Regions from separate parts of the Streptomyces sp. NPDC107562 genome, predicted to be linked through region 2. Evidence: riboswitches for the same ligand, from Rfam matches in the RefSeq annotation. Region 2 holds a riboswitch; the other holds the start of a gene.
What was found. Region 2 has a riboswitch for cobalamin ahead of ACZ7LV_RS06105 (cobalamin biosynthesis protein). Riboswitches for the same ligand answer to the same signal wherever they lie in the genome.
Positions count from the first base shown of each region.

Region 1: another riboswitch for cobalamin. It lies ahead of ACZ7LV_RS24425 (ribonucleoside-diphosphate reductase subunit alpha); the one in region 2 lies ahead of ACZ7LV_RS06105 (cobalamin biosynthesis protein).

Region 1 covers NZ_JBVKBE010000009.1:137,424-141,540, reverse strand. Annotated here, with positions in the region: gene mctP (monocarboxylate uptake permease MctP) at 1-1,066, shown strand, start outside; gene ACZ7LV_RS24430 (GNAT family N-acetyltransferase) at 1,186-1,692, shown strand; cobalamin riboswitch at 1,709-1,885, shown strand; gene ACZ7LV_RS24425 (ribonucleoside-diphosphate reductase subunit alpha) at 2,010-4,117, shown strand, end outside.
Region 2 covers NZ_JBVKBE010000002.1:55,741-59,857, reverse strand. Annotated here, with positions in the region: gene ACZ7LV_RS06110 (cobyric acid synthase) at 1-1,245, opposite strand, end outside; gene ACZ7LV_RS06105 (cobalamin biosynthesis protein) at 1,242-2,192, opposite strand; cobalamin riboswitch at 2,294-2,435, opposite strand; gene ACZ7LV_RS06100 (hypothetical protein) at 2,603-2,824, opposite strand; gene ACZ7LV_RS06095 (inorganic phosphate transporter) at 2,856-4,097, opposite strand.

The DNA of each region.
Region 1 (4,117 bases), on a different contig from region 2:
GGCCGCGTACACGTACTCCTCGGGTCTGCGGGCGCCGGCCCTGATCGCGTTCGTCAAGGACGCGCTGATCTACATCGTGATCGCCGTCGCCATCATCTACATCCCGATCAAGCTGGGCGGCTTCGACGACATCTTCGCCGCCGCGAACGACAAGTACACGGAGGCCGGTGCGGGCGGGCTGGTGCCGAACGCCGCCTCGCAGTGGACGTACGCCACGCTGGCACTGGGCTCGGCGCTCGCCCTGTTCATGTACCCGCACAGCGTGACGGCCGTGCTGTCCAGCCGCAGCAGGGACGTGATCCGCCGCAACTCCACGATCCTGCCGCTGTACTCGCTGATGCTGGGCCTGCTGGGTCTGCTCGGCTTCATGGCGATCGCGGCCGGCGTCAAGGTGGAGAACGGCCAGCTGGCGATCCCCCAGCTGTTCGAGAACATGTTCCCGGACTGGTTCACCGGCGTCGCGTTCGCGGCGATCGGCATCGGCGCGCTGGTCCCGGCGGCCATCATGTCGATCGCGGCGGCCAACCTCTTCACCCGCAACATCTACAAGGACTTCCTCAAGCCGGACGCCACCCCCGCGCAGGAGACCAAGGTCTCCAAGCTGGTGTCCCTGCTGGTGAAGGTCGGCGCCCTCGTCTTCGTCCTCGGGATGGACAAGACGGTCGCGATCAACTTCCAGCTGCTGGGCGGCATCTGGATCCTCCAGACCATGCCCGCCCTGGTCGGCGGTCTGTTCACCCGCTGGTTCCACCGCTGGGCGCTGCTGGCCGGCTGGGCGGTCGGCATGACCTACGGCACGGTCGCGGCCTACGGTGTCGCCTCCCCGACGCAGAAGCACTTCGGCGGCTCCTCGGCGGAGATCCCCGGCATCGGTGAGATCGGCTACATCGGCCTCACGGCGTTCGTCCTCAACCTGGTGGTCACGGTGGTCCTCACCTTCGTCCTGAAGGCCGTGAAGGCTCCCGAGGGCGTCGACGAGACCAAGCCCGGCGACTACACGGCGGACGCCGGCGACCCGGGAGTCCAGGTGGAGCTTCCCCCGGCGACCGCGGGTGCCGCCCACTGAGGCGCGGGGCCGTTCCGGCACGCGGCGTGGCCGCGTGAGCGCGAGCGACCACTGAACGACCCGCAGCGGGCCGCCGACATCGCATGATGCGGCGGCCCGTCGTCGTACACACTGCCGCCATGGACATCGACATCCGCCGCGCGCACCCCGCCGAGTACGCCACCCTCGGTGAGATCACCGCGCAGGCCTACCTCCAGGACGGACTCCTCGACTTCGGCGAGAGCGACGGCTACCTCGGCGAGCTGCGAGACGTCGCCAAGCGCGCGGCCGCCGCACAGGTGCTCGTGGCCGTCGCGCACGAACGCGTCCTCGGCGGCGTGACGTTCGTCCCCTCCGGCGGCCCCATGGCCGACATAGCCGCCCCCGACGAGGCGGAGATCCGCATGCTCGCCGTCGCCCGGGAGGCCCGCGGCCGCGGGGTCGGCGAGGCCCTGGTGCGCGCCTGCGTCGACCGCGCCCGCGCCCTCGACGGCTGCGCCGGGCTCGTCCTGTCGACCCAGCGGACCATGCACGCGGCCCACCGCATCTACGAACGGCTGGGCTTCACCCGCACCCCCGAGCGGGACTGGAACCCCCTCCCGGAGCTGGACGACATCACGCTTCTCACCTACCAGTTGACGCTCTGAAGTCATCGGCGACACAACATATGGGGGTGCTGTCGGCACCCGGCACCAGATGTATGCTCATGCTCGCTGTCGCCGCAGGGGAATCCGGTGCGAATCCGGAACTGTCCCGCAACGGTGTACTCGCGTGCGTCCGTCCCGAAAAGGGAGCGCACGCCGGTTCAGTCCGAGGACCTGCCGACAGTGCGCCCGGCCGTCCGGCCCGGGTGCCCTGACGTCCGGGTCTCGTGGAATGGGCCGGTGGACGCGAACGCCCCTGCGCTCGTGTGCCCTCCCCTGCCCTTCGCGAGGCCCCCGTGCCGAGCGAGGGAGAGCCCCACGTGACCATCGCGCCAGCCGAACCGGCCGCAGCGACCACCGTGGAAGGGGAGACCGACGGACCAGGGACCGCGTTGCTGCGGACCCTCACCGAGCTGACCGCCGACCTCCCCGACGCCGACCCCGGCCGGGTCGCCGCCGCCGCGCTGCGCGGCCGTTCCGCGCGGGCGGACGAGAACGAACTGCGGGAGCTGGCCACGGAGGCCGCCGCCGGACTGATCTCCGAGGACCCCGCCTACTCCCGGCTCGCCGCGCGGCTGCTGACCGTCTCCATCGCCGCCGAGGCCGCCTCCCAGGGGGTCACGTCCTTCACGGAGTCCGTGGCGGTGGGACACCGGGAAGGGCTCATCGCCGACCGCACGGCCGGGTTCACACGCCTGCACGCCGACCGCCTGGACGCCCTGGTCGACCGGGACGCCGACGACCGCTTCGGCTACTTCGGCCTGCGCACCCTGTACAGCCGCTACCTGCTCCGGCACCCGATCACCCGCAAGGTCGTCGAGACGCCCCAGCACTTCATGCTGCGCGTCGCCGCCGGCCTCGCCGAGGACGACACCACCCGGTCGGTGGACGAAGTCGCCGCGCTCTACGGGCTCATGAGCCGCCTCGACTACCTCCCCTCCTCCCCCACCCTCTTCAACTCCGGCACCCGGCACCCCCAGATGTCGTCCTGCTACCTCCTGGACTCCCCCAAGGACGAGCTGGACTCCCTCTACGAGCGCTACCACCAGGTCGCCCGGCTCTCCAAGCACGCCGGCGGCATCGGTCTGTCGTACTCCCGGATCCGCTCCCGGGGCTCCCTGATCCGCGGCACCAACGGGCACTCCAACGGCATCGTCCCGTTCCTGAAGACGCTGGACGCCTCGGTCGCCGCCGTGAACCAGGGTGGCCGGCGCAAGGGCGCGGCCGCCGTCTACCTGGAGACCTGGCACTCCGACATCGAGGAGTTCCTGGAGCTGCGGGACAACACCGGCGAGGACGCCCGCCGTACGCACAACCTGAATCTCGCGCACTGGATCCCGGACGAGTTCATGCGGCGGGTCGACGCGGACGCCGCGTGGTCGCTGTTCTCCCCGTCGGACGTGCCCGAGCTGGTCGACCTGTGGGGCGAGGAGTTCGAGGCCGCGTACCGCGCGGCCGAGAGCCGGGGCCTGGCGAAGAAGACCCTGCCCGCCCGTGAGCTGTACGGCCGGATGATGCGCACCCTCGCCCAGACCGGCAACGGCTGGATGACCTTCAAGGACGCCGCCAACCGCACCGCCAACCAGACCGCCGAGCCGGGCCACGTCGTCCACTCCTCGAACCTCTGCACGGAGATCCTGGAGGTCACGGACGACGGCGAGACCGCCGTGTGCAACCTGGGCTCGGTCAACCTGGGCGCGTTCGTCGTGGGCGACGGCATCGACTGGGAGCGGCTGGACGCCACCGTCCGCACCGCCGTGACCTTCCTCGACCGCGTGGTCGACATCAACTTCTACCCGACCGAGCAGGCGGGCCGCTCCAACGCCCGGTGGCGCCCGGTCGGCCTCGGCGCGATGGGCCTGCAGGACGTCTTCTTCCAGCTGCGGGTGCCCTTCGACTCGCCCGAGGCGAAGGCGCTGTCCACCCGGATCGCCGAGCGCATCATGCTCGCCGCGTACGAGGCGTCCGCCGACCTCGCGGCACGCAACGGGCCGCTGCCCGCCTGGGACCGGACCCGCACCGCCCGGGGCGTGCTGCACCCCGACCACTACGGCGTCGAGCCGACCTGGCCGGAGCGCTGGAGCGCGCTGCGCGAGCGCATCGCCGCGGTCGGCATGCGCAACTCCCTGCTGCTGGCGATCGCGCCCACCGCGACGATCGCCTCGATCGCCGGCGTCTACGAGTGCATCGAGCCGCAGGTGTCGAACCTCTTCAAGCGCGAGACGCTGTCCGGCGAGTTCCTCCAGGTCAACTCCTACCTGGTGCGGGAGCTGAAGGAGCTCGGCGTCTGGGACGCCCGCACCCGTGAGGCGCTGCGCGAGGCCAACGGCTCGGTGCAGGACTTCGCCTGGATCCCCGAGGACGTACGGCGGCTCTACCGCACGGCGTGGGAGATCCCGCAGCGCGGGCTCATCGACATGGCGGCCGC
Region 2 (4,117 bases):
GCAGCCGTCCAGGAAGGGTTCGCCGCCCTCGACGTCGGCGACCCCGTGGTGGATCTCGTACCCCTCGACGTGCTCCCCGAGGGCCTCGCCGACCGGCCGGGTGAGCGTCTTCTCGCGGGCGAACCGCACCCGCACCGGCAGCACTCCGAGCGCGTCGACCTGCCCGCGCCGGCTCTCGACGTCGTCCTCGATGTGCTCGCCGAGGACCTGGAAGCCGCCGCAGATGCCGAGGATCGGACGTCCTTCGGCGGCCCTGCGCACGAGGGCCCGCGCGAGCCCGCGCTCCCGCAGCCACTCCAGGGCCCGCACGGTCCCCCGGGTGCCGGGCACCACCACCAGATCCGCGTCCGCCAGCTCCTCGGGCCGGTCCACGAACCGCACGACGACACCCGGTTCGGCGGCGAGGGCGTCGACGTCCGTGAAGTTGGACATCAGCGGCACGGCGCACACCGCCACCCGCAGCACGTCCTCGCCGACCGGGGCGGCCACCCGGGACTCGCGCACCGCCCCCCGCAGGGACACCCTCAGCCCGTCCTCCTCGTCGATGCCGAGGCCGTGCCGGAAGGGCAGGACGCCGTAGGTGTGCCGCCCGGTGAGGCCGTGCAGCATGTCGATGCCGGGTTCGAGGAGCGAGACGTCGCCGCGGAACTTGTTGACGAGGAACCCGGCGATCAGCTCCTGGTCCTGACGGGACAGCAGCGCGACGGTCCCGAAGAAGGAGGCGAAGACGCCGCCGCGGTCGATGTCGCCGACGACGAGCACCGGGAGACCGGCATTGCGGGCGATCCCCATGTTGACGATGTCGGTCCGCCGCAGATTGATCTCGGCCGGAGAGCCGGCCCCCTCACAGATCACCGCGTCATACGTGCCCCGCAACTCGGCGAGACAGTCGAGCACGGTCCCGAGCAACGCCTGCTGCCGTCCGCCGTGATAGCCCCGCGCGCTCATCTCCCCGACGGGCCTGCCGAGCAGCACCACCTGGCTGCTGCTCTCGCCGCCCGGCTTGAGCAGCACGGGATTCATCAGCGCGGTCGGCTCCACCCGGCAGGCCTGTGCCTGCATGGCCTGCGCCCGACCGATCTCGGCGCCCTCGCGGGTGACGAAGGAGTTGAGCGACATGTTCTGCGCCTTGAAGGGCGCCACCTTCACGCCCTGGCGCACCAGCCAGCGGCAGATGCCGGCGGTGACGACGCTCTTGCCGGCGTCCGAGGTGGTACCGGCGATCAGCAGCCCACGCCCGTTCACGCCGGCCTCCTCGACAGCCGTCCCCGCAGCCACACTCCGGCCGCGCAGGCCCCCAGGGCCAGCCGGCCCACCCGCCGGGACAACCGGACGGCCCGCTCGATGTCGCCGACTTCCACCGCACGCCCCCCACCGTTCAGCACGGGCCGGTGCTCGACCCGGCCCGCATACGACAACGTCCCCCCGAGCCGCACCCCCAACGCCCCCGCGAACGAGGCCTCCACGGCCCCGGCGTTGGGACTCGGATGCCGCGCGGCGTCCTTGCGCCAGGCCTGTACGGCTCCTCGCGCGTCGCCGCCCGCCAGCACGGCGAGCGACGCCGTCAGCCGGGCGCCCGGCCACCCGGCGAGATCGTCGAGTCGTGCGCTGGCCCATCCGTAGCGGCGGTGGCGCGGGGACCTGTGCCCCACCATCGCGTCGAGCGTGTTCACCGCCCGGAACCCGAGCAGCCCCGGGACCCCGCCCACGGCCCCCCACACCAGCGCCCCCACCACGGCGTCGGACGTGTTCTCCGCGACGGACTCCACCACCGCCCGCGCGATCCCCGGCGCGTCCAGCGCCTGCGGGTCGCGGCCGCACAGATGGGGCAGCCGGGCCCGCGCCGCCTCGACGTCCCCCGCCTCCAGGGCCCGCCCGACGGCCCGGGCCTCCCGCGCGAGCGAGGTCCCGCCGAGGACGGCCCAGGTGGCGACGCCGGTCAGCGCGACGGAAGCGGCGGGGGAGGACCGTACGACCCGGTGGGCCGCGGTGCCCAGGGCGACGGCGCCGCCCACGCACACGAGGGTGTGCAGCGCGCCCCATCCGCGGTGGTCCCGCCACAACACCCGTTCCACCGCGGCGGCGGCCCGCCCGAACGCGGCGACCGGATGCCCTCGGCGGGGGTCGCCGAGCACATGGTCGCCGAGGAGGCCGGCGGCGGCGCCGTACGCGAAGACGCGATCGGCACGCACGGGCTCAGCCGGCCGTGCGGGCGGGCAGAGACCTGGTGCGGGACCTCACTTGGCGGCCGAGCATGGCGATATGTCCTCACTCAGGGTGTCCACGCCCTGGTTCGACGAGACCGGCGGTGAGAGTTCCTGGCTCCCGGGGAGTTCCCTCCCCGGTCACAGTGGCGGGACCGCGCCGGATTCACACCGGGCTTCCTCTTCTGCCGCCGTACATGGCCCCGGAAGTCCACCACGGGGCCGGAACGGCCGTCAACTTGCTGTTGACCTGCGACGGGGCAAGTGTGCTGAGTCCCACACGCCACCGGCGGCACGGGTCTCCCGTCCGCCGCTCGCGCTGTCCCCGCGCACGACGAAGCGCCCTGCCCGGAGCCCCGTCGAGGGCACCGCGCAGGGCGCGTCGAACACCGGGGTGCTCAGGCCACGATCAGATAGATCCCGTATCCCACGGCCGCCGCGCACGCCGCGAAGGCGGCGTAGGCGCCCGTCACCGCCAGCGCCGCCGACTCGCCCTGCGCGGCCGCCCGTTCGCGCCGCGACAGAGCGGTGACACCGAGGGTGAACAGGCCCACCAGAGCCACCGTGACCACGAGGCTGACGCCGAAGACGGAGCCGAGGGCCGCCCAGTCGATCTTCATGCTTGTGCTGCTTCCTTCGGTATCAGGGTGCTCAGACCGTGGCCTGAGAGGGCGTCGGCTCCGAGGCCGTGGCCTGCCGGGGGATCGTGGCCGTGAGGTCCTCCGCCGGGGTGCCCGCCGGGGGCGGCGTCACGGCGGCCATCGCGGTCGTCACCACGCCGGCCGGTTCCCCGTCCGCGTCGTTGACGTTCGTGTGGTCCACGACCTCGCGGCGGGAGATCTTCCAGATCGCGGCGCTGGAGCCGACCAGGAAGACGGCGACCAGGGCGGTGCCCCAGGGGCCGAAGCCCGTCACCCACTCGGCGATCGCGCCGACCAGCGCGGCGGCCGGCAGGGTCAGGCCCCAGGCGACGAACATCCGGGTGGCGGTGGACCAGCGGACCACCCCGCCCTTGCGGCCGAGGCCCGCGCCCATCACCGCACCGGAGACCGAATGCGTGGTGGAGAGGGAGAAACCGAGGTGGGAGGAGGCCAGGATGACGGTCGCGGCGCTGGTCTGCGCGGCGAAGCCCTGCTGCGGCTGAAGGTCGGTCAGGCCCTTGCCCATGGTGCGGATGATGCGCCAGCCGCCGAGGTAGGTGCCGAGCGCGATGGCGAGACCCGCGGAGAGGATGACCCACAGGGGCGGGTCGGAGTCGGGGGCGAGGGTGCCGCCCGCGACCAGGGCGAGGGTGATGATGCCCATCGTCTTCTGCGCGTCGTTGGTGCCGTGCGCCAGCGAGACCAGGCCCGCGGAGGCGATCTGGCCGGCGCGGTAGCCCTTCGCGGAGGCCTTGTCGTCGGCCTTGCGGCCCAGGCGGTACGTCAGCCGGGTCGCCAGCAGCGCCGCGACGCCCGCGACCAGCGGGGCGGCGATCGCCGGGATCAGCACCTTGGTGACCAGCGCGTCGCCGTGGACGGCACCCACGCCGGCCGAGGCGACGGTGGCGCCGATCAGGCCGCCCATCAGGGCGTGCGACGAGGAGGACGGCAGGCCGACCAGCCAGGTCAGCAGGTTCCACAGGATCGCGCCGACCAGTGCGGCGAAGATGACCTCGGGACGGATGCCGCTCTCGTCGACCAGGCCCTTGGAGATCGTGTTGGCGACCTCCACGGAGAGGAAGGCGCCGACCAGGTTCAGGACGGCGGACATGGCCACCGCGACCTTGGGTCTGAGGGCACCCGTCGAGATGGTGGTGGCCATCGCGTTCGCGGTGTCGTGGAAACCGTTCGTGAAATCGAACGCGAGAGCGGTTACCACCACAATCGCGAGGATCAGCGAGATGCCTTCCATTTACCCAGGCAATCTTTCGA